DNA from 3 places in the Ensifer sp. D2-11 genome. Region 2 is predicted to be linked to each of the others. Evidence: riboswitches for the same ligand, from Rfam matches in the RefSeq annotation. Region 2 holds a riboswitch; each other region holds the start of a gene.
What was found. A riboswitch is a leader RNA that binds a small molecule or an ion and turns the genes downstream of it on or off. The one in region 2 is predicted to bind thiamine pyrophosphate.
Positions count from the first base shown of each region.

Region 1: linked by a shared signal. The riboswitch ahead of thiB (thiamine ABC transporter substrate binding subunit) and the one ahead of thiD (bifunctional hydroxymethylpyrimidine kinase/phosphomethylpyrimidine kinase) in region 2 are both predicted to bind thiamine pyrophosphate.
Region 3: linked by a shared signal. The riboswitch ahead of thiC (phosphomethylpyrimidine synthase ThiC) and the one ahead of thiD (bifunctional hydroxymethylpyrimidine kinase/phosphomethylpyrimidine kinase) in region 2 are both predicted to bind thiamine pyrophosphate.

Region 1 is NZ_CP096433.1:3,382,036-3,389,225, forward strand. Features, by position in the region: gene thiQ (thiamine ABC transporter ATP-binding protein) at 1-48, opposite strand, end outside; gene thiP (thiamine/thiamine pyrophosphate ABC transporter permease ThiP) at 45-1,652, opposite strand; gene thiB (thiamine ABC transporter substrate binding subunit) at 1,684-2,712, opposite strand; TPP riboswitch at 2,761-2,874, opposite strand; gene M1D34_RS16085 (GNAT family N-acetyltransferase) at 3,008-3,493, shown strand; gene M1D34_RS16090 (thiamine diphosphokinase) at 3,571-4,221, shown strand; gene M1D34_RS16095 (ABC-F family ATP-binding cassette domain-containing protein) at 4,226-6,052, shown strand; gene M1D34_RS16100 (amino acid ABC transporter permease) at 6,118-6,939, opposite strand; gene M1D34_RS16105 (basic amino acid ABC transporter substrate-binding protein) at 7,009-7,190, opposite strand, start outside.
Region 2 is NZ_CP096434.1:532,549-539,738, forward strand. Features, by position in the region: gene M1D34_RS19685 (serine hydrolase domain-containing protein) at 1-644, shown strand, start outside; gene M1D34_RS19690 (peroxiredoxin) at 764-1,423, opposite strand; TPP riboswitch at 1,637-1,739, shown strand; gene thiD (bifunctional hydroxymethylpyrimidine kinase/phosphomethylpyrimidine kinase) at 1,868-2,668, shown strand; gene M1D34_RS19700 (hypothetical protein) at 2,729-2,977, shown strand; gene exoP (succinoglycan biosynthesis transport protein ExoP) at 3,020-5,380, opposite strand; gene M1D34_RS19710 (UTP--glucose-1-phosphate uridylyltransferase) at 5,435-6,340, opposite strand; gene exoO (succinoglycan biosynthesis glycosyltransferase ExoO) at 6,345-7,190, opposite strand, start outside.
Region 3 is NZ_CP096434.1:98,330-105,519, forward strand. Features, by position in the region: gene thiO (glycine oxidase ThiO) at 1-185, opposite strand, end outside; gene thiC (phosphomethylpyrimidine synthase ThiC) at 187-2,022, opposite strand; TPP riboswitch at 2,121-2,232, opposite strand; gene M1D34_RS17700 (aq_1923 C-terminal domain) at 2,438-4,456, shown strand; gene dctD (C4-dicarboxylate transport transcriptional regulatory protein DctD) at 4,581-5,963, opposite strand; gene M1D34_RS17710 (sensor histidine kinase) at 5,967-7,190, opposite strand, start outside.

The DNA.
Region 1 (7,190 bases), on a different replicon from region 2:
TTCGAAGCTTATCTCGACGCCTTTGACGGCGAGAGCGGTGGAACTCATGTGCTTTTACCTTCGGGCGGCATCTCCTCTCCCGCCGTGCCGAGCACAGTCAGGACAAGGCAGAGAAGGCCGAGAACCAGCGCCAGTCCGGCCGCATCCGCGGTGCGATAGCTGCCCATCCGGCTATAGAGCAGGTAGGGGAGGGTTACCATGTCCTCGGAGCCGAAAAGAGCGACTGCTCCCAGATCGCCGAGCGAGAGGGCCATGGCAAAGGAAAAGGCGACAAAGAGAGGCTTGCGCAGGCCCGGCCAGTCGATCCACAGCAGGCGGTGAAAGCCGCCGATGCCAAGGCTCGCGGCAAGGCGCGCGGTGCGCGCGGCATGCGTCGCCATGGCCGGCGCGAGCACCCGGTGAACGAAGGGAAGCGCCATCAGCGCATTGATGGCGACGACGACGGCCGGCGCGAAACGGGCGACGTCGCCGAAAGGCCTCAGGAGCAGGAACCATCCGGCGCCGAGCACGACGGGAGGCACGAGCAGTATGAAGGAGGTGCTCGCGCCGATCGTGCCTGCAAAGAGGCGAGGCGCCGCTCCGGGGCGCCGCTGCGCCAGCGCGAGCCGTTCGGTACGGATCATCAGCGCCGCGATCGCGACGGAGATCGTGGCGGAGACAAGGGCGATCGTCGCGCTCATGGCGAGCGCCCGATGGAATGCCGGCTCGCTCACGAGACGGACGAGGTCGGCCTTCGATCCGCTATAGGCGATGGCCGCAAATGGCAGGCCGACGAGGATGACGGCGAGTATCAGCCAGATCCGGTCGGCAAGCCGCGACAGACCGCTTGCGCCGTCGAAACGCCGGATGGCCCTGCCGCTGGTCTCTCCCTCCAGCGGCGCCGGCGCGATCAATTTCAGGACGAGAAGCAGCGCTCCGGTAAGGGCGACCTGAAGTGCCGAAAGGGCGATCGCCCGCGGCGGGTCGAAGTCGAAGCGCAGCGCCTGATAGATCGCCACTTCGATCGTGCTGGCGGCCGGCCCGCCGCCAAGCGTCAGCACGAGCGTGAAGCTGGTGGCGCAGAGCATGAAGATGAGCCCGGCGATGCCGGGAAGCAATCCGCGGATCACCGGCCACTCGATGAAGCGAAAGGTGGCGAAGGATCCCATGCCGAGATTGGCGCTGGTGCGCCAGTATTCGGCCGGAATGCGCTCGATGCCGGCAAGCATCAAGCGTGCGGCGAGCGGCATGTTGAAGAAGACATGGGCTATGAGAATGCCGGAGAGGCCATAGATGCTGACCGGCTGCTCCAGCCCGGCTGCCGAAAGCACCCTGTTCAAGAGCCCCTGCCGGCCCCAGATTTCGATGAGCCCGAGTGCGGCGACGAGCGCCGGCAGGCCGAGTGGCAGCGCCAGAAGCCGCAGCACCCAGATGCGGCCGGGGAACGAAGCCTGGCGGGCAAGTGCCCGGGCCACCGGTATGGCGAATAGGATGGCAAGAAGTGTCGAGAGGCTGGCCTGCAGCAGGGTGAAGCGTGTGATGCGCCAGATATAGGCATCGAAAAGCGGACCGGCGCCGGCGCTGCCGGCCGATTGGGCAAGCAGTGCCGCGCCGGCGAGGCCGACGAAAAGCAGGATGCCGCCGAGGGCGAAGGCCCCGGCGGCGATGGTCATCCTGCTTTCCTTTGTGCCGGACAATCCGGCCTCAGTTCCGGCTCATGGCGGCCAGCCATTCGTCGATCCAGGCCTTGCGGCTGGCGGCGACCTCCCCGGAGGGAATGAGGAACGTCTTTTGCGGGTCGACGAGCTTGCCGAAGGCTTCCGGCAGCGGCTCCTTGGTCGCCGTCACCGGCATCATCCAGTTGGTCGTCGGGATGATCGACTGGAATTCCGGACCGATCATGAAGGTCAGGAAGTTCCGGGCGAGTTCCGGGTCCTTCGCGTTCTTCGTCAATGCGGCGACTTCGATTTGGATATAGTGGCCTTCGGCGAAGGGGGCCGCCTGGTAGCGCTCGGTGTTCTCCGCGACCATGTGATAGGCAGGCGAGGTGGTGTAGGAGAGAACCATCGGCGCCTCGCCCTTTGTGAAGAGACCGTAGGCTTCCGACCAGCCCGGCGTGACCGTCAGCACGCGGTCCTTGAGCTTCGCCCAGGCCTCGCCGGCCTTGTCGCCATAGACCGACTTCACCCAGAGCAGGAGGCCGAGGCCGGGGGTTGAGGTCCGCGGGTCCTCGATGACGATCTTCTGCGACGGATCGCCCTCGACCAGTTCCTTGAGGCTCTTCGGTGGGTCCTTCAGTGCCTCTGTGTCGTAGACAACGGCAAAATGGCCGTAGTCATAGGGTATGAAGGTGTCGTCGGAGAAGCCGCCCGGGACCTTGACGGAAGCGGTATCGGCGCCGTGCGGTGCGAAGAAGCCGGTCGCCTTCGCCTCCGCCACCAGATTGGTGTCGAGGCCGAGTACGATGTCGGCCTTCGATCCCTGACCTTCGAGCTTCAGCCGCGTCAGGAGTTCGACCCCGTCGGCGACCCCTACATAGTCGACCTTGCAGTCACAGGTCTTCTCGAACGCTTCCGCCACCTTGGCGCCCGGCCCCCATTCGGTGATGAAGCTCTCATAGGTATAGACCGTCAGCGTTTTTTCCGCGGCCGCCGCGCTCACGGAAAATGCCGCGATCGAAGCGGCGGCGATCGCAAGCCGGCCAAGGATTTTTCGATGGAGTGAACTGGACATTCTGGCACCTCTCCCTTTGTTGTTGCTGCAATGGGAAAAGCGCGTATCGGTCCGATCGCTTCTAATCCCTCCGCCGGTATGAGCCGGATCAGGTTCCGCGGGTTGGCTCGAAGCCTCTCAGCCATGGTCGCAAAGCCGGCCAGGGCACCCCGTTAGAGCAGCAAAAGATTTAGCTTCCGGCGACGGCTTAGGCAAGCTGAGTTTCAGCAGGGACGTTTGCCGTCCGCGCCGGGCGCGCTATTAAAAGTCAAACAATTGCCGGCGCCGTTTGTTCGCCGAAAGCGGAGACAATTCCATGCCAGACATGCTCGTCCGCCTCTATGCCTTGCCCGAGGGCCGTCCATCGCGTCTCGACCCCGACGTCCGCATCCGGCGGGCGCTTGCGGCCGAGCGGCGGGTCGTCATTCCCTGGATCGAGGAGCGCTTCGGGGCGGGGTGGGCCGGCGAGGCCGAAACCGCCTTCTCCTCGACGCCGGCGCGCATCCACATCGCTCACCATCGGGACCGGATCGTGGGCTTCGCCTGCCATGACGTAACCGCGCTCGGCTTCTTCGGTCCGACCGGAGTGGACGCGGCCATGCGCGGCAAGGGCATCGGCGAGGCCCTGCTCGTCGAAAGCCTGCTGTCCATGCGCGCCGCCGGCTATGCCTATGCGATCATCGGCGGCGTCGGCCCCGCCGAATTCTATGCCCGCGCGGTCGGTGCGGTGGAGATCGCCGGATCGACGCCCGGCATCTATGACGGCATGCTTTTCCCCGGAGATCCGGCGTCCGGAACCTGATCCGCGCAGCATGCGTTCGCAAAACAGCAGCCGGAGCCCTTTTCCTTCGCCGCTGCTTTGCGCTATGGGCTTCTGCCATGACCCGATCACCCTTCACCATCCTGCTCGGCGGCGCGCTGACGCCGACAGACCGGCTCGCTCGACAGCTCGAAGGCAGCCGCTTCGTCGCCGCCGACGGCGGCATGCGCCATGCAAGGACGCTGGGGGTCGTTCCCGATCTCTGGGTCGGCGACTTCGATTCCACGGACGAGGCGCTTCTGGCGGAGTTCGCCGGCGTCCCGCGTGAACGCCATCCGGCTGCCAAGAACGCGACCGATGGGGAGATCGCCGTCGAGGCGGCCCTCGAGCGTGGCGCGACCTCGCTCGTCTTCGCGGGCGGACTCGGCGGCGCGCGCAGCGATCACGCTTTCCTGCACCTCCTCGGCACCGTCGCGCTTGCCGAGAGCGGCGTTGCGGTGATGATGACCTCCGGCGAGGAGGAGGCCTATCCGCTGCTGCCCGGCTCGCAGGAGATCGAGTTGCCGAAAGGCAGCCTCTTCTCGATCCTCGGCTTTGCGGACCTTGACGGTCTCTCGATCGAGAACGTGCGCTACCCGCTGAAGGATTTTCATCTGCCCTTCGGCTCGTCGCGCACCATTTCGAACATCGCGGATGGCACGGTCCGCTTCACCCTGAAATCCGGCCGGGCCGTCATTCTCGCCCGGCCCTATGATCTTTCCGGAGCCTGATGCCTTGGCGCCTCCCATCCTGAAGCTTGACGACATTCTACTGACCTTCGGCGGCACGCCGCTGCTCGCGGGTGCGGGCCTGCAGGTCGAGCCGGGCGATCGCATCTGCCTCGTCGGCCGCAACGGTTCGGGCAAATCGACGCTGATGAAGATCGCCGCCGGGCTTGCAGAACCCCAGTCGGGCGAGATCTTCAGGCATCCATCGGTGACGATACGCTATCTCCACCAGGCGCCCGATTTCGACGGCTTCGATACGGTCCAGGCCTATGCGGAAGCCGGCCTCGGACCAGGCGACGATCCCTACCGGGTCGCCTACCTGCTGCAGCATCTGGGGCTGACCGGGGAGGAAGAGCCGACGCGCCTTTCCGGCGGCGAGGCGCGTCGTGCCGCCCTTGCCCGTGTGCTTGCGCCGGAACCCGACATTCTGCTTCTCGACGAACCGACGAACCATCTCGATCTGCCGACGATCGAGTGGCTGGAAGACGAGCTCGTCCGCAGCCGTTCGGCGCTGGTGCTGATTTCGCACGACCGGCGCTTCCTCGAAAAGGTGTCGACGGCGACCGTCTGGCTGGACCGCGGCCAATCGCGCCGCCTCGATCGCGGCTTCGCGCATTTCGAGGCCTGGCGCGACGAGGTGCTGGAGGCGGAAGAGCTCGAACAGCACAAGCTCGGCAAGGCGATCGAGCGCGAAGAGCACTGGCTGCGCTACGGCGTGACCGCAAGGCGCAAGCGCAACATGCGCCGGCTCGGCGAGCTGCAGGACATGCGGGCCCGCCATCGCGGGCACAAGGGGCCGCAAGGCACGGTCCAGGCCACCGTGGCCGACGCCAGGGAATCGGGCAAGCTCGTCATCGAGGCGGAGAAGATCACCAAGGCCTATGGCGATCGCACGATCGTCGCGCCGTTCTCGATCCGCGTCCACCGCGGCGACCGCATCGGCCTCGTCGGACCGAACGGCGCCGGCAAGACGACGTTGCTGAAGCTCCTGACCGGTCAGCTCGCGCCGGACACGGGCAGCGTCAAGCTAGGCACCAATCTGGAGATCGCCACGCTCGACCAGAAACGCGAGGAGCTGAACCTGGACGAGACGCTGGCGCATTATCTGACCGACGGGCGCGGCGAGACCCTCCTCGTCAATGGCGAGCAGCGCCATGTCACCGGCTACATGAAGGAATTCCTCTTCCAGCCGGAGCAGGCGCGAACGCCCATCCGCGACCTGTCCGGCGGCGAACGCGCGCGTCTCATGCTCGCCCGCATCCTGGCACGCCCGACCAACCTCCTGATCCTCGACGAACCGACCAACGACCTCGATATCGAGACGCTGGACCTGCTGCAGGAGATCGTGGCCGGATTTTCCGGAACGGTGATCCTGGTCAGCCACGACCGCGATTTCCTCGACCGTACCGTGACCTCGACCATCGCTCCGGCCAACCCGGAGGCGCCCGATGGCCGCTGGATCGAATATGCCGGGGGCTATTCCGACATGATGGCGCAGCGCCGCGGCGCACTCGAGGAAAGGCGCCGGAGCGAGAAAGCCGAGAAGGCCAGATCGAGCGGCGCCTCCTCGTCGCCGAGCGAACATCAGAAGGCGAAGGGCAAGCTCTCCTTCAAGCAGAAATTCGCGCTCGAAAACCTGCCGAAGGAGATTGCCAGGTCGGAGGCGGAGATCGCGAAGCGGGAAGAGAAGATGGCAGATCCCGACCTTTTCTCGCGCGACCCGAACGGCTTTGCCAAGCTCGCCGCCGAGCTTGAGAAGCTCAGGACGGACCTCACGCGCATGGAAGAGGAATGGCTCGAACTGGAAATGCTGCGCGAGGAACTCGAGGGCTGAGCGGGCGGACCGTGACGGCAGCGTTGGAGGTGCAGTACTCCCCTGCCTGCCCGACTCCCCCTTGCCTATCGCACTTGCGACCGCCTCAACCGCCGCTCGACCGCCCGAAGGGCCAGCGACAACCCAATCGTCAGCACGAGATAGACATAGGCGACGATGGAATAGGTCTCGAAGAAGCGGAAGGAGCCTGAGGCATAGACCTTGCCCATCTGGGTGATGTCGGCGACGCCGAGCACCGAGACGAGGGAGGAATCCTTGACCATCGCCACGAAGTCGTTGCCGAGCGGCGGCAGGATGACGCGGATCGCCTGCGGAAAGACGACGAGGCGAAAGCGCTGGTAGCGGGAGAGCCCGAGCGCCTTTGCCGCCTCCACCTGGCCCTTGTCGACCGACTGGATGCCGGCGCGGAAGACTTCGGCGATGAAGGCCGAATAGCCGATCATCAGCGCCATGATTGCCCGCCACATCAGCGACACGTCGCGAACGACGAACGGCTCGATCCAGCCCGCCGAAATCAGCGGCGCCGCCACGAAATTCGCGACCGTCACCAGTGCAGGCGCGCCGACGAAGGCGATATAGAACAGCAGCACGAGGATCGGTACGCCGCGGATGACTTCCGTATAGAAGCGCGCGATCTGGCGCAGGACCACATGCTCGGAAAGCGCCATCAGGGCCACGCCGAGGCCGAGCACCGTTGCGAGCACGAAACCGACGAGAGTGACGAAAACGGTGACGCCCAACCCCTTCAGGACGACGGTGAATACCTGCGTGAAGATATCATTGGCGGCGATGACCGCGGCCAGTGCCGCAGCGATCACGAGAAGGGCGATCAGCCACCAGGGATAATCGTCCTTCCCGGAAGTGTCGGATGATTGGACCGGCGTCATTTCAATTCCAGTAGGTGGAAGCGGGACGTGGGCGGAAAACCGCACATGCGTTTTATCCCGTTCCGGCGGTCAGCCGCCCATCTTGTAGTCGAGGAACCACTTCTTGTTGAGCGCGTCGAAGGTGCCGTCCTCCTTGAGCGCCTTGATGGCGGCATTGACCGGCGCGACGAGTTCCGATCCCTTCGGGAAGATGAAGCCGAAATCCTCGGTGCCGAGCGGCTCGCCGACCACCTTGAGCTGGCCGTCGGAGG
Region 2 (7,190 bases):
TGCTTTCGATGCAGGCGGGATTGGGGCGGATGTCCGGACCGAACTACGGCCGCTGGGTGTCTAGCCGCAATTGGGTTCGTTTCGCACTGGCACAGCCATTCGACGACGAGCCCGGAGGGCGGATGCTTTATTCGACCGCCTCGACCCATCTGCTCTCGGCAATACTGACCAAGGTCGGCGGCAGGCCGACACTGGCGCTTGCGCGCGAATGGCTCGATCCGGTCGAGGGTTTCCGGATCGGTGCCTGGGAGCGGGATCCCCAGGGCATTTATCTCGGCGGCAACCAGATGGCGATGAGCGCGCGGTCGCTGCTTGCCTTCGGCGAGCTCTATCGCAATCGCGGCCGCACCGCGGACGGACGGCAGGTCGTCCCGGCCGATTGGGTCGAGCTTTCCTGGCAGCCGCGCACCGCCTCCCGTTTTACCGGCGACGGCTATGGATATGGCTGGTTCACGCGCCGGATCGGCGACGAGGATGTGTATTACGCTTGGGGTTATGGCGGCCAGATGCTCTACATAGTGCCGTCCCTGAACCTGACGGTGGTCATGACGTCGGATGAAAGCGGCCCCTCGGCACGCAACGGCTATCGCGACGCCCTGCACGGGGTTCTGGCGGAGATCATCTCCACCGCCAAAGCGGATTGAGGCAGGATGGTTCTGCCCTGAGGGTATTAAACAAGAATATTAGGAAGAAGCGGTAAGGGCGCGTCAACCCTTGATGAATTGACGCGCCCTTACGACTGACTGTTGGCCAGCGGGTTTTGCTATGCCGTTGGCTGCTTCGTCTTCCGGAGATAGGGAAGCACGGTGTCGAAAGAGCCGAAACGCTGCACGGCGTCCTCGTTGGAGACGGCGGCCGTGATGATGACGTCCTCGCCCTGCTGCCAGTTGGCGGGCGTTGCCACCTGATGCTTGGCAGTGAGCTGGATCGAGTCGATGGCGCGCAGTATCTCGTTGAAGTTGCGGCCGGTGGTCATAGGATAGGTGAGGATCAGCTTGATCTTCTTGTCGGGGCCGATGACGTAGACCGAGCGCACCGTGGCATTGTCAGCCGGGGTGCGGCCTTCGGACGTCTCTCCGGCGCCGGCCGGCAGCATGTCGTAAAGCTTTGCCACCTTCAGATCGCGGTCGCCGATCAGCGGGTAGTCGACCTCGAAGCCGGTCGCGACCTTGATGTCGTTCTTCCACTTGGAGTGGCTCTCGACCGGATCGACCGAGATCCCGATGATCTTGACCCCGCGTTTGCGGAACTCCGGCTCGATCCCCGCCATGGCGCCGAGTTCCGTCGTGCAGACGGGGGTGAAGTTCTTCGGATGGGAGAAGAGGACAGCCCAGCCGTCGCCGATCCATTCATGGAAATTGATCGTGCCCTGCGTTGTCTCGGCGGTGAAATCAGGGGCGGTATCGTTGATGCGCAGACTCATGGCGTGTTCCCTCCTGTACGACGAAATTTCGCTAAGAATAACGCAATCTCCGCCGTTTTCGAGGAGGAAACGAGCGATTGACGGCGGCAGAAGGAATGACTGCATCATAGCTTGCCAATCTGCGGGTATATTTTTGCCGGCTGGCCTAAAAGATAGGTCTTACAAGCCTTTGCGCGGTCGCGTTGACATCGGTCTGCTACAGCCGCATAGATAGCGCATTCCGAGGGGAGCACTAGACGGTGCTGAGATGGCGTTGAGCCGGACCCTTGAACCTGATCCGGGTCATGCCGGCGTAGGAACGGAAAGAAGGCCGCCAGCGGCAAGTTCGCCTTTTCATCGCCTTTTCCTGGATCTCCGTGATGTTCCGTCTGGAGATCGATCGATGACGTCCATTGCCGTACCACTCGCAAGCATCATCTGCCCTCGTGCGAAGGAGGACTGCGCATGACGGCGATCGCGCTCAGCATCGCCGGCTCGGACTCGGGCGGCGGCGCCGGCATTCAAGCGGACCTCAAGACGTTTTCAGCGCTCGGCGTTTACGGCGCCAGCGTCATCACTGCGATCACGGCCCAGAACACCAGGGGTGTGACGGCCGTCGAGGATGTTTCCGCTGAAATCGTGTCGGCGCAGATGGACGCCGTCTTCTCCGACCTCGACGTGAAGGCCGTCAAGATCGGCATGGTCTCGCGTCGGGAAACGATCGCCGCCATTGCTGATGGATTGCGCCGGTTCGGGAAACTGGCCGTCGTGGATCCCGTCATGGTGGCTACCTCCGGCGATGCGCTGCTTCGTCCGGATGCCGTTGCCGCGCTCATCGAAGAACTGTTGCCGCTGGCGCTCGTCGTCACGCCCAATCTTGCCGAGGCCGCGCTCATGACTGGGCGCGCAATCGCCGGGGACGAGGCGGAGATGGCGCGCCAGGCGGAAGCGATCATGCGGACGGGCGCACATGCGGTTCTGGTCAAGGGCGGGCACCTGAAGGGCCAGGAGGCCACAGACCTCTTCTTCGACGGCGACACTCTTGTCCGCCTTCCCGCCGGGCGGATCGAGACGCGCAACGACCACGGCACCGGCTGCACGCTTTCGGCAGCCATTGCCGCCAGCCTTGCGAAAGGCGTGCCGCTGATCGAAGCGGCGAGCGCAGCCAAGGCGTATCTGCATGCCGCAATCTCAGCAGCCGACAGCCTGGAGATAGGTCAGGGGCGCGGTCCGGTTCATCACTTCCACCGATGGTGGAAAGATTGACTGCCGGGTGACGGCTCGGGGCGCTGAAGTGCCTCGCTATCGCCACGGTTGTTCAGCAGCATGACCGCTCCATGGCTTCGATTGGCAATCGGTTTTCGCGATATGCACTTTCTTACCCGCCGGCTGGAGGCTTTCAACCGTGACGACCTGCCGGATTGGCGGCGGTCGCCAAGCAGGGCGCGGCGTGCTCTTTCGATCCTGCCGTCGCTGGTCGAATATTCGCTCTTCTACGCGCTGGCACTGATTGCCCTTACGGCGGTCATTGCGTTAATGGCAGCCGCTTGGATCGTCGATCGCCGCAGGGTCTGACGGCGAAAGGCCGCGCACACAAGTGGCGCGGCCGCGGTCGCCTCAAGCGGCGGTGTTTTCCGTGGTCGTATTCTCGACGTAATATTTGCCGTAGCGATGGCGATATTTCTCCGCCCCGTCGAAGTCGCTGTATTTGCCGAGTTCGTTCATATCCGTCTTGTTGAGGATGACGCCCAGCACCTTCGAATTGATCAACGGTTCCGAGTGGAGCAGATCGCGTACGAGCCGCGAAGGCGTCCTTCCCCATTCGACCACGAAGAGAATGCCGTCGGCCAGCGGCGCGAAGGCCTTCGCGTCGACGACAGGGGCGAGTGCGGCAAGATCGACGACGACATAATCGAAGGCGTTGCGGGCGTTCTCGATAAGGTTCGCCATGGCCGGCGAGGCGAGCAGTTCGTTGCTCTGATGCCGCTGATGCGAGGCGCCGCCGGCCGGAAGGATTGCGAGCTTGGTGCGCTGGTCCACCTTGATTCCGGCGGGCCAGGTGGCTTCTCCGGTCAGCGTTTCGACGAGCCCGGTGCGCGGGGCGGGCGTGATCATCTGCGTCAGTCCCGGCTTGCGTATATCGGCATCGATGAGCAGGGTGCGCTTGCCGCTCGCCGCCAGTAGTGCGGCGAAGTTCGCGGCAATGATCGATTTTCCCTCGTCCGGAAGGGCCGATGCAATGGCGATCACGCGGCTTTCGCTGCCGGCCAGCATCTGGTCGCAGGCAAGCTTGGCGTTGCGGAAGGTTTCCGCGAAGGTCGAACGCGGCGCATCGACGACGATGCGCGAAAGTCGTTGGAACGGCATCGTATCGTCCACCGCTTCGTCGTGTCTTTTCACCGAGCCGAAATGCGCATGGACCAGTTGTGCCTTCTTCTTCATGCGCGTTCCGAGCAGCGGAACGTAGCCGAGCGAGCGATGGCCGAGGATCGAGCGTATGTCGCCCTCCAGGCGGAAAGTCCGTTCGCGGAATTCGAGGAAGGCCGCGTAAGCGCCGCCGACCATCATGCCGAGCACGGCCGAGAGCGCGAGAGTCATGGTTTTCTTGGGGCTCGACGGCGACACGGGCACGCCGGCCTCGGAGATGACGCGAGCCTTGGCGATCGGGAAGGATTGCTGCTGCGTCGCCTGTTCGTAGCGCCCGAGATAGGACTCGTAGAGCGTCTTCAGAGCCGCTGCCTTCTGTTCGAGCTCCCTTAATTGCACGAGTTGCTCGCTGGCGTCGGAGGTCTTGCCGGCAATGCCTTGGATGCTCTTCCTGAGCGATTCCTCGCGCGACTGGGCGACCTCGTATTCGTTCTTGTAGCTTGCGGTGAGTTGCTGCAGTTCCTGGTAGATCTGCCGCGCGACATCCTCCTGCTCGGCGCGGAGCGATACCGCCTGCGGGTGGTCGGCGCCGAAATTGTCCGAGACTTCCCGCTCGCGCTTGCCGACGGTGAGATAGCGCGTCCTCAGGTCACGGATCACCGAATTGTCACCCTCCTTGGAGGAAATGGTGGCGTTCTTGACCGCGTTCTCCGGTCCCTGGTCGACGATCGACTTGTATTGGTCGTAACGGGCCGACGCACTTGCCGTATCGGCCTGGGCGACGATGAGCTGGCTGTTGAGGTCGGCCATCTGCTGCTCGGACATCAACTCGCCCCGCGCAGCCGTCAGACCGTTTTCGGCCCTAAAATGCGCGACTTCGAGCGCGGCGGCCTGCGAGCGCTGCTGGAGGTCCGTAAGCCGTTCCTGCAGCCAGACGGATGCGCGCTCGGTCGCCTCGAAATTGGCGTTCAACTGATCGGTCAGATAGGCACTTGCGTAGCCGCGCGCGATGGTCGCCGCGAGCAAGGGGTCGCTCGAGCGAAAGGCAACGGCCACGACCGAGCTGCGCGAGACACGCTCGACCGCGAGCGATTGCTGTATGATCGCGGCCGCCTTCTGCCGCCGTCCGTTGCGCGCTGCCTCCTCCGTGACATCCGGCCCGCCCGAAAACAGCCCGGTTGCCGTCTTCAGCCATTCCTTGACCATGTCGACCGGGGAGCGCGGCGGATTGAGGATGGTATCGTTTTCCGAAAGCTTGAGCTTGTCTACGACGCGCAGGGCGAGTTCGCCGGACTTCAGGATCTCGACCGCGCTCGCAATCTGGGTATCGAGCATCTGGCTGTTTACCGGGGTAGGTTCTTCCTCGGCGTATTTGGACAGGTTTTCGTCGAGAAGGATCTGCGTCATCGACGTGTAATAGGGCGTGGCAAACAGGAGATAAGCGGCCCCCAGCGCAATGAAGAGCACGACGAATGCGGCCACAAGCCGGGCACGACGAAAGACTGCGGCGACAAGCCGGTCGAGGTCGATAAAGCCGTCTGACTGTTCTTCGCTGGGCATGATGCTGCTCAATGGAACGCTTCTTTGTTTCATGGGGGCCGTTCTGTTCATCTTCTTCTCCGGTCCTTGTTCCGGCAGTCCCGCAGGACTGCCGGAAGCCGCCGCTTATGCCGCCCGGATGCGGCTTTCGTGAGACAGAACCATGTCGCGGACGGATTCGAAAACGATATCGCCGATGTCCGCACGAGCAAGGGCGAAGGCGACATTGGCTTCGATGAAGCCCTGCTTCGAGCCGCAGTCGAAGGTGCGGCCTTCATAGGGATGCGCGTGGAAGGACTGGGATTGCGAAAGCGTCAGCATGCCATCGGTCAACTGGATCTCATTGCCGGCGCCGCGCGTCTGATGGGCCAGAATCGAGAAGATTTCCGGCTGAAGGATGTAGCGACCATTGAGATAGTAGTTGGACGGTGCCTTTCCGGCGGCGGGCTTTTCGACCATCTCGGTTACGGAGAAACCGTGCCGGACCGTCTCGCCCTTGCCGACGATGCCGTATTTCGATGCTTCCTCGGCGGCGCATTGCTCGACGCCGACGACGTTGCCGCCAACCTCGTGATAGAGGTCCATGAGGCCGGCCACGCAACCGCGCGCGCCGAAGGAGACCATGTCCGGCAGCAGAAGCGCGAAGGGCTCGTCGCCGATCAGGTCACGCGCACACCATACCGCGTGCCCGAGGCCGAGGGGGGCCTGCTGACGGGTAAAGCTGACCGAGCCGGCTGCCGGCAACATGGCCTCGAGTTCGGAAATCTGCGCGCTTTTGCCGGAGCGTGAAAGCGACGAGATGAGCTCCGGCGCGTCGTCGAAATGGTCCTCGATCACCTGCTTGTTCCGGCTGGTGACGAAGACGATATGTTCGATTCCGGCCTGGCGGGCCTCGTCCACGGCATACTGAACGACTGGCCGGTCGACGATCGTCAACATCTCCTTGGGCACTGCCTTCGTCGCCGGAAGGAACCTCGTTCCGTTTCCGGCAACCGGGATTACTGCTTTTCTGACGGTCCTGACGCGGTCCATTTTATCATCCTTTGCTTATGTGGGGGTCGTTGCCCAGCGGGGATCTTTCAGCCGCCGCCGTCACGGGGGCGGCACGGGGGGCCGAATGGGAGGAGGGATGCACGAAACGCGCGGCAAGGCGGCGCAATCGGGCAGCGATCGGCATGCTGAGATGCCGGAGCGCAAACGGGTCGGCCAGAGCGGTCTTGAGCGCGCCGGCCAACGATCTCTTTTTCAACTGCTCGACGAGGACCAGGAACGAGCGAGCTTCGCGGAAGCCGCGCATGCGCCTGTGCTGCATTTTCTGAGCCAGGCCGTCGAGCGCGTAGCGGCGCAGGAACGCCTCGTCGGCGGCGATCATCGCGTCTATGTGATCGAGCCTCAACACACGCGAGATGGAACCCTCGCGGATATGATAGATGTAGCCGGCGGACGGCTCGACCGCGCAGCGCCCGCCACAGGCAAGGGCCGAGGCCAGCAGGATGTAGTCCTCGCCGATGCGCAGCGTCTCGTCGAAGCGAAGCTGCTGGTTTTCCAGGAAGCGGCGCTCGAAGATCGGTTTCATGTAGCCGAAATTGTGCTCGGATCGAAAGAGCACGTTGGACTCGATGAAGGCGGGAAGCGTGAGCTGCGGCAGCCGGGCGAGTTCGGCTTCGGAGAACATCCTGAGACTGCGTCCGTCCAGCGAGACGACGTCGAGATTGTCGACGGCGATCTGCGCCCCGGCCGCGTCCGCTCGCTCGATCATCCGCCTGAGCCGGTCCGGCCGGACTGTATCGTCCGAATCGAGAACGGCGATCCACCGGCCGCGCGCCGCCCCGATGCCGGCATTGCGTGCGCCGCCCGGACCGCGGTTGCGATCAAGGGCGAT
Region 3 (7,190 bases), 430 kb from region 2:
GTCAGGACGGTTTCCTCGGCGCTTTCCCGCTCGCACCAGGGAGCGAGCATGCCGCCCGCATACCAGGAAGCAGCCCCGGTGAAGCCGGCGGCACTTTCGATGATCGTTACTTCGGCGCCGAGCGCGAGAAGTTCATGGGCGGCGGTGAGGCCGGCGACGCCGGCCCCTCTGATCAGCACGCGCATCTCATTCTCCAGCGGGCGCGGCATTGCTTTCATCGAGCGGCATGTAGAGGTCGCCGCCGTCACGATATTTCGCGGCCATGGCCTCGAGGCCCTCCTTCTGCGCCTCGGCGCGGATATCGTGGGAAATCCGCATCGAACAGAATTTCGGCCCGCACATGGAGCAGAAGTGCGCGACCTTGTGCGCCTCCTTCGGCAGCGTCTCGTCGTGGAAATTGCGCGCGGTCTCGGGGTCGAGCGAGAGGTGGAACTGGTCCTCCCAGCGGAACTCGAAGCGGGCGCGCGACAGTGCGTCGTCGCGGGTTCGGGCGGCCGGGTGCCCTTTGGCGAGATCGGCGGCATGGGCAGCGATCTTGTAGGTAATGACGCCGGTCTTGACGTCGTTGCGGTCGGGCAGGCCCAGATGTTCCTTCGGCGTCACGTAGCAGAGCATGGCGGTGCCGAACCAGCCGATCATCGCCGCGCCGATGCCTGACGTGATGTGGTCGTAGCCGGGCGCGATATCGGTGGTCAGCGGCCCGAGCGTATAGAAGGGCGCTTCGCCGCAGACGGCGAGCTGCTTGTCCATGTTCTCCTTGATCTTGTGCATCGGCACATGGCCCGGCCCTTCGATCATCACCTGGCAATCCTTGGCCCAGGCGATCTTCGTCAGTTCGCCGAGCGTTTCGAGCTCCGCGAACTGAGCCCGGTCGTTGGCATCGGCGATCGAGCCGGGACGCAGGCCGTCGCCGAGCGAGAAGGAGACGTCATAGGCGCGGCAGATGTCGCAGATATCCTCAAAATGCTCGTAGAGGAAGCTTTCGCGATGATGATGCAGGCACCATTTTGCCATGATCGACCCGCCGCGCGAGACGATGCCGGTGACGCGATCCACGGTGAGCGGGATATAGTGAAGCCTGACGCCGGCATGGATGGTGAAATAGTCGACGCCCTGTTCCGCCTGCTCGATCAGCGTGTCGCGGAAGACCTCCCAGGAAAGGTCTTCCGCGATGCCGTTTACCTTTTCCAGCGCCTGGTAGAGCGGTACCGTGCCGATCGGTACCGGCGAATTGCGGATGATCCATTCGCGGATGTTGTGAATGTTGCGGCCGGTGGAAAGGTCCATGACCGTATCGGCGCCCCAGCGCGTCGCCCAGACCATCTTCTCCACCTCTTCGGCCATCGAGGAGGTGACGGCGGAATTGCCGATATTCGCGTTGATCTTCACCAGAAAGTTGCGGCCGATGATCATCGGCTCGGCTTCCGGATGGTTGATGTTGGCCGGAATGATCGCCCGGCCGGCGGCCACTTCCTGGCGGACGAATTCCGGCGTCACGAAATCGGGGACCGAGGCGCCGAAGCTTTCGCCGTCTCGGGCGAGCGCCTCCTTCGCGGCCTTCCGGCCGAGATTTTCGCGAATGGCGATGAACTCCATCTCCGGCGTGACGATGCCGGCGCGGGCATAGGCGAGCTGGGTCACCGCTTTTCCGGGCTTGGCCCTGAGCGGCCGATTGCGAACCGGGAATTCCGGCGTCAGCCTTTCGCCGGTCGCAAAGCCGTTATCCTCGGCCTTCACCGCACGGCCGTCGTAGCTTTCGACATCGCCGCGCTTGAGAACCCAGTCGCTGCGAAGGCGTGGCAGGCCCGCGTCGATGCGGATATCGGCGTTTTCGACCGTGTAGGGACCGGAGGAGTCGTAAACGGTGACCGGCGGCTCGCCGGAGGTCGGATGGAGCGCGATCTCGCGCATCGGCACGCGGATGTCGGGATGGATATCGCCCGGCTTGTAGACCTTGCGGGATGCGGGAAGCGGTCCCTGGGTGACCGAGGGCGCCGCGGTGAGAGGTTTGACTAGATTCATCTTGAGGCTCCAAAGTTTTCGCGTTGGAGACCCAGTTCTGAAGTCGGAAGGATGAAAAGACGTTTGGCCGACGGATCGCGGGTACACGGATTCCTGGCTGTCGCACGTCTGCACCGTCCCTACGCCAGTATGAACTGGATCAGGTTCAACGGGTCACTGCGCGCTCTAGCAGTATCTCAGCCCCTTGCCGGGACCCCCCTGGTGAATGGCGCAATTAGGACCGGTTATCGGCGCGGCGTCAAGATGGTTTTTGAATGGCCGCCTCCGGCGCGGTCCGGTCCCGGGTGAGGATGTCGGGCGCGTCAGTTATCTGCTCTGGATTGTCCTCCCGCCATGCTTGCAAATGCAGCTCCTTGCATCTAATCACCCGTCACGAATGGGGCGCGGTGAAGCAGGTAGTGGAAGGACGATTGTCGTGGGGCAAGCTGAGGCAGGGACAGGAAAAAAGAGACGCAAGGCGCTTTGGGCCGCAGTTGCGGTGATAGCAATCACCGCCGCCGGCATGGCCGGCTACAAGACCATCGTAGAAAATCGCGTGAGCAGGTTGATCGCCGAGCGCGGTGGCAAAGCGGCCAGCGTCGAAGCGGATTTCCTTGGGCGAATTCATCTGCGCGACGTGGCCTTGCCGCTGAAGGACGGGTCGGACGTTCGTATCGCCGCGGTTGACGGCCGGCCCAGTATCTTTTTCCTCCAGGGCATGCTCGAAGTAAGCGGCCTTGAGCTCAAGACTGCTTTCGGCACGGTCTCTGTCCCGCGCGCGGTCGTCGAAGAAGCAGATTTCGATCGCGGCACCTTGGAGCAGATGTTCGGCGGGAAGAGCGAACTCTCGATCTCCAAGCGAGTAGAACTTTTCACGGCAAGGCGTATCTCCGCCCCGGAGATCGTCTTCGCCGAGATCGTTGCCGGGACCGAGCAGAAGCTGATCTACAAGAACGTGGTCTCGGAAGGCATCGCCGATGGGCGTATCGCCCGCTATTCGGCGAGCGGCGGCAGCTTCGAAGTCGGCGTGGACCGTTCGGGGGGAGAGGGCGGTAAGAAGAATAGGGTGGCGGGTTCCATCGGAGCCGTGACGGCGCAGGATATCGATGCCGCCTATCTGGCGCGGCTCTATACCGAAAAAGCCGGCCCGGACGACAACGAGGCAAAGCCTGTCTATGGGCCGATTTCGGTAAAGGACATCGCCTTCTCGGATGGCGAGGCGAGCTTCGGCTATGACGAGGTTCGCAGCAGCGGCTTCAGCATGCGAATGCCGGCCGAGCCGCTGGTCGAGACGCTGGAAAAGCTGAAGTCGGTCTCGGCGCCGGATCAATTGCCGCCGGCGGAACGCCAAGCCTATTTCAATCGGGTCTTGTCGATTATCGACATGACGAGGAAGGCCGACATGGAAATGCTCGGCCTTACGATCGACGCGCCGATGAAGGACGGTGACGAAGGCGAGAGGATCAAGGTTTCGATAGACCGCCTCGCCCTTGAGGTCGATGGACGGAAGCTTGACGGCACGCTGAATGGCCTCTCGATGGGAGAGGGCGCGGACTACATCAAGGTCTCCGAAGTGAGCATTTCGGGATTTTCCTGGAATTCGACCTTGGAGGGTCTGCAGAGGATGGTCGCGCTCGACGAGCGGCAGCGCGAGAGTTTTCCCTTTACGACACTGTTGCCGGAATTCGGTACGGTCCGGCTGGCGGGTCTGGATGCCGATCTGCCCGATACAGAAACCGAAGGCGCCGAGAGCGACGCACAGGATTCGGTGCCGAGGCGCGTCCGCTTCTCGCTCAAGGATTACGAGTTGGCGCTCACGAAGGCCCGCAACGGCATTCCGACCGACATCCGCATCAGATATCAGGATCTGACCCTGCCGATCCCGGAGCATATGCACGACGAGCCGTTCGCGCAGCTTCGCAACCTCGGTTTCAATGAGGTGGTCCTGTCGTCCAACATCGAAGCCGCCTGGGACGAGCCGAACCAGACTCTGGTCATCAGGGATATCTCCACACGTGGAAAAGATATCGGCGGCTTTTCCCTCTCCGGCCTGCTAGGGGGCGTGAGCGGCGACTTCTTTTCCGGCGACGAGGCGAAGATGCGGGCAGCGCTGTTCGGCCTCACCGCCCGTGAAGCAAAGCTGAAGATCGAGGACAAAGGTCTCGCCGCCAAGGCCATACGGGCCTATGCCGAGCAAAACGACATGACGGAGGATCAGGCGCGCGGCATGCTCACGATGACGGCTTCGGTGGCGTTGCAGCAGTTTGCCGCGCAGGAGCCTCGGTTGCAGGACGTGCTGGACGCGGCTTCGCAGTTCATTGCCAAACCGGGAATGTTCACGTTGACGGTCAAATCGAAATCCGCGAACGGAATCGGTGCGCTCGAATTCGCGGTTGCTTCGCAAAATCCGCTCTTGCTTCTCGACAGGGTCGACTTCGAGGCGACGGCGGAATAGGCGGCCTTCTCACCGCAGGCCGGGCGAAGACGACTTGCAGCGCCGAGCAAGTGATCGCCCCTCCCCACAGGTGGGAGGGGCTTAAACCTGCCGCACCGCCACCGACTTTGTCGCTGCCGCAGGCTCAAGTTTTCGATATGGCATTGGGACGCCCCGGGCCTGCCCGTTCGACATAATCTGCCCGGTTGATCCCATGGCGCTGCAGCTTGTCGTAAAAAGTCTTGCGGGGGATGCCGAGGGCTTGCAGGGTCTCTTTGACGTCGCCGCAATGCGCCGTGAGCGCCTGCTTGAGGATATCGGCCTCGTAGCGTTCCAATCTTTCCGGCAGGGTCGCTCCGCTTGAGGCGGGCGCTACGGCCGGAACTCCCAGGTTTCCCTCCACCCCCAGCGCCACCCGTTCAGCGAAGTGCGAAAGCTCGCGCACATTGCCGGGCCAGGAATGCGTCGCCAGGTACGCGCGCATGGCAGCCGAGATCGCGGGCACTTCGCGGCCGAAGCGTTCCGAGGCGCGGGCCAGGAAATGGGAGAAGAGGAGGGGGATGTCGTCGCGCCGTTCGCGCAGGGGCGGGATCGAGAGCGTCACGACGTTCAGCCGGTAATAGAGATCCTCGCGGAAATCGCCGCGCGCGGCCGGGTCGCCGAGATCGACCTTGGCTGCGGCGACGACGCGGATGTCGACGGGGCGGGTCAGGTTGGTGCCGAGCGGCGTGATCTCGCGTGCTTCGAGCACGCGCAGCATCTTCACCTGGGTTGCCGGCGGCATCGCCTCGATCTCGTCGAGGAAGAGCGTGCCGCCGCTCGCATGCTCGATCCGGCCGATCCGCTTCTTGACGGCGCCGGTAAAGGCGCCGGGCTCGTGCCCGAAGAGCTCGCTTTCGATCACCGTTTCCGGCAGAGCGCCGCAATTCAGCGCCACGAAATTGCCGGTCCTGCGCCGGCTCCATTGGTGCAGGAGCGTGGCGACGACCTCCTTGCCGCTGCCCGTCTCGCCGGCAACCAGCACGTCGACATCGGTGTCGGCGATGTGTTTCAAGGTCTGGCGAAGCCGCTCCATGGCCGGCGTCTGGCCGATCAGCGGCAGGCCTTCGGAGGCGGCTTCGGCCGCGCGGCGCAGCGACCGGTTCTCCATCACGAGCCGCCGCTTCTCCTCTGCGCGCCGGGCGCTCTGGACAAGACGATCGGCGGCAAACGGCTTGGCGATGAAGTCATAGGCGCCGTCCTGGATCGCCTGCACCGCCATCGGTATGTCGCCGTGCCCCGTAACAAGGATCATCGGCAGGTCCGGATCGAGCGCCAGGATCTTGCGGAAAAGGGCAAGCCCGTCCATGCCGGGCATGCGGATATCGCTGATGACGATGCCCGCGAAGTCGGCGGAAAGTCCGGCGAGCGCCTCCGTCGCGCTGGCGAAGGACGAGACGATGAAGCCCGCAAGCTCGAGCGTCTGCTGCATTGCCTTGCGCAAGTCGCGGTCGTCATCGATCAGGAACACGGATGGGGCGGCGCTCATCGCTCAGGCCTTCTTGAGATTGACGGCAAATGTCGTTCCGGAGGGGCCGCTCTCGACCTCGATCGTGCCGCCATAGTCGGAGACGATCTCCTTGGAGATCGCGAGACCGAGGCCCAGCCCGTCTTCCTTCGAAGTGTTGAACGGCGTGAACAGCTCTTCGCGGACATCGGCCGCAATCCCCGGGCCGTTGTCGGCGACGGTCAGCGCGATGCCGCCGGCCGCCTCCTCGCAGCGCACCTGGATCGCGCCGTCCTCGCTGTCGCCGATCGCTTCCAGTGCATTCTGCAGAAGGTTGATCAAGACCTGCTCCAGCCGGATGCGGTTGCCGAGTGCCTGGAGACCATCGGGCGGCAGATCGATGCGGATTGCGTCCATCCGTCCTGCAAACCGGCTGCGGAGCAGCATGAGCGCACCCTCGACGACCTCCTTCATCGCGGTCGGCCCGGCGGCGAAATGGCCCTTGCGGGCGAAGCGGCGCAGTTCGTCGGTGATGGCGCCGACGCGCTCGGTAAGCTCGGCTATGCTTTCCATGTTTTCGGCGGCGGTGACGGTCTGGCCGCGGTGGAGAAACGTGCGGGCATTATCCGCATAGGCGCGGATGGTGGCGACCGGCTGGTTGATCTCATGGGCAACCCCGGCGGCGACCTGGCCGAGGATCGCCAGCCGGTTCGCCTGGACGAGGTCCTGCTGCACGGCCTGGAGCTTCTCGGTGGTCTGCCGGTGGTCGGCGATCTCGGTTTCGAGACGGTCGCGCGCCATGCGCAGGTCGCGCGTCCGCTCCTCGACGCTCGCCTCAAGCGCATTGCGGGCCAGCCGCTCCTCGGCGCTGCGCATGGCGACTACCTGGCGACGGCGCAGGAGCAATGCGGCAAGCGCGAGAAGCGGTACGAGCGCGGCAAGGGTGAGGAGCTGCGCCTCCCGCGCACCCGCTGCGAGCGGCGCCTTCAGCGGCGACAACTGCTCGAGCCGCCAGTTCGTCGACGGCACCATGGTTTCCACGCGCAGGAAGGCTGCGGTGGAGTCGCCCGGCAGCAGGGCGTCGAGCGTGGAGGAGCCATCGGGCCGCGCTTCGATCTTCCGGAAGGGCAGCGGCAGCAGCGGCGCATCGCCGAACTGCAGGCTTTCGCGAATGGGCGCCAGCCGGTCTTCGGCGATCGGCTTCGTCGTCATGAAGCGCCAGGAGGGCAGGCTGGTGATGAGGACGATGCCGCGCCGGTCGGTGACATA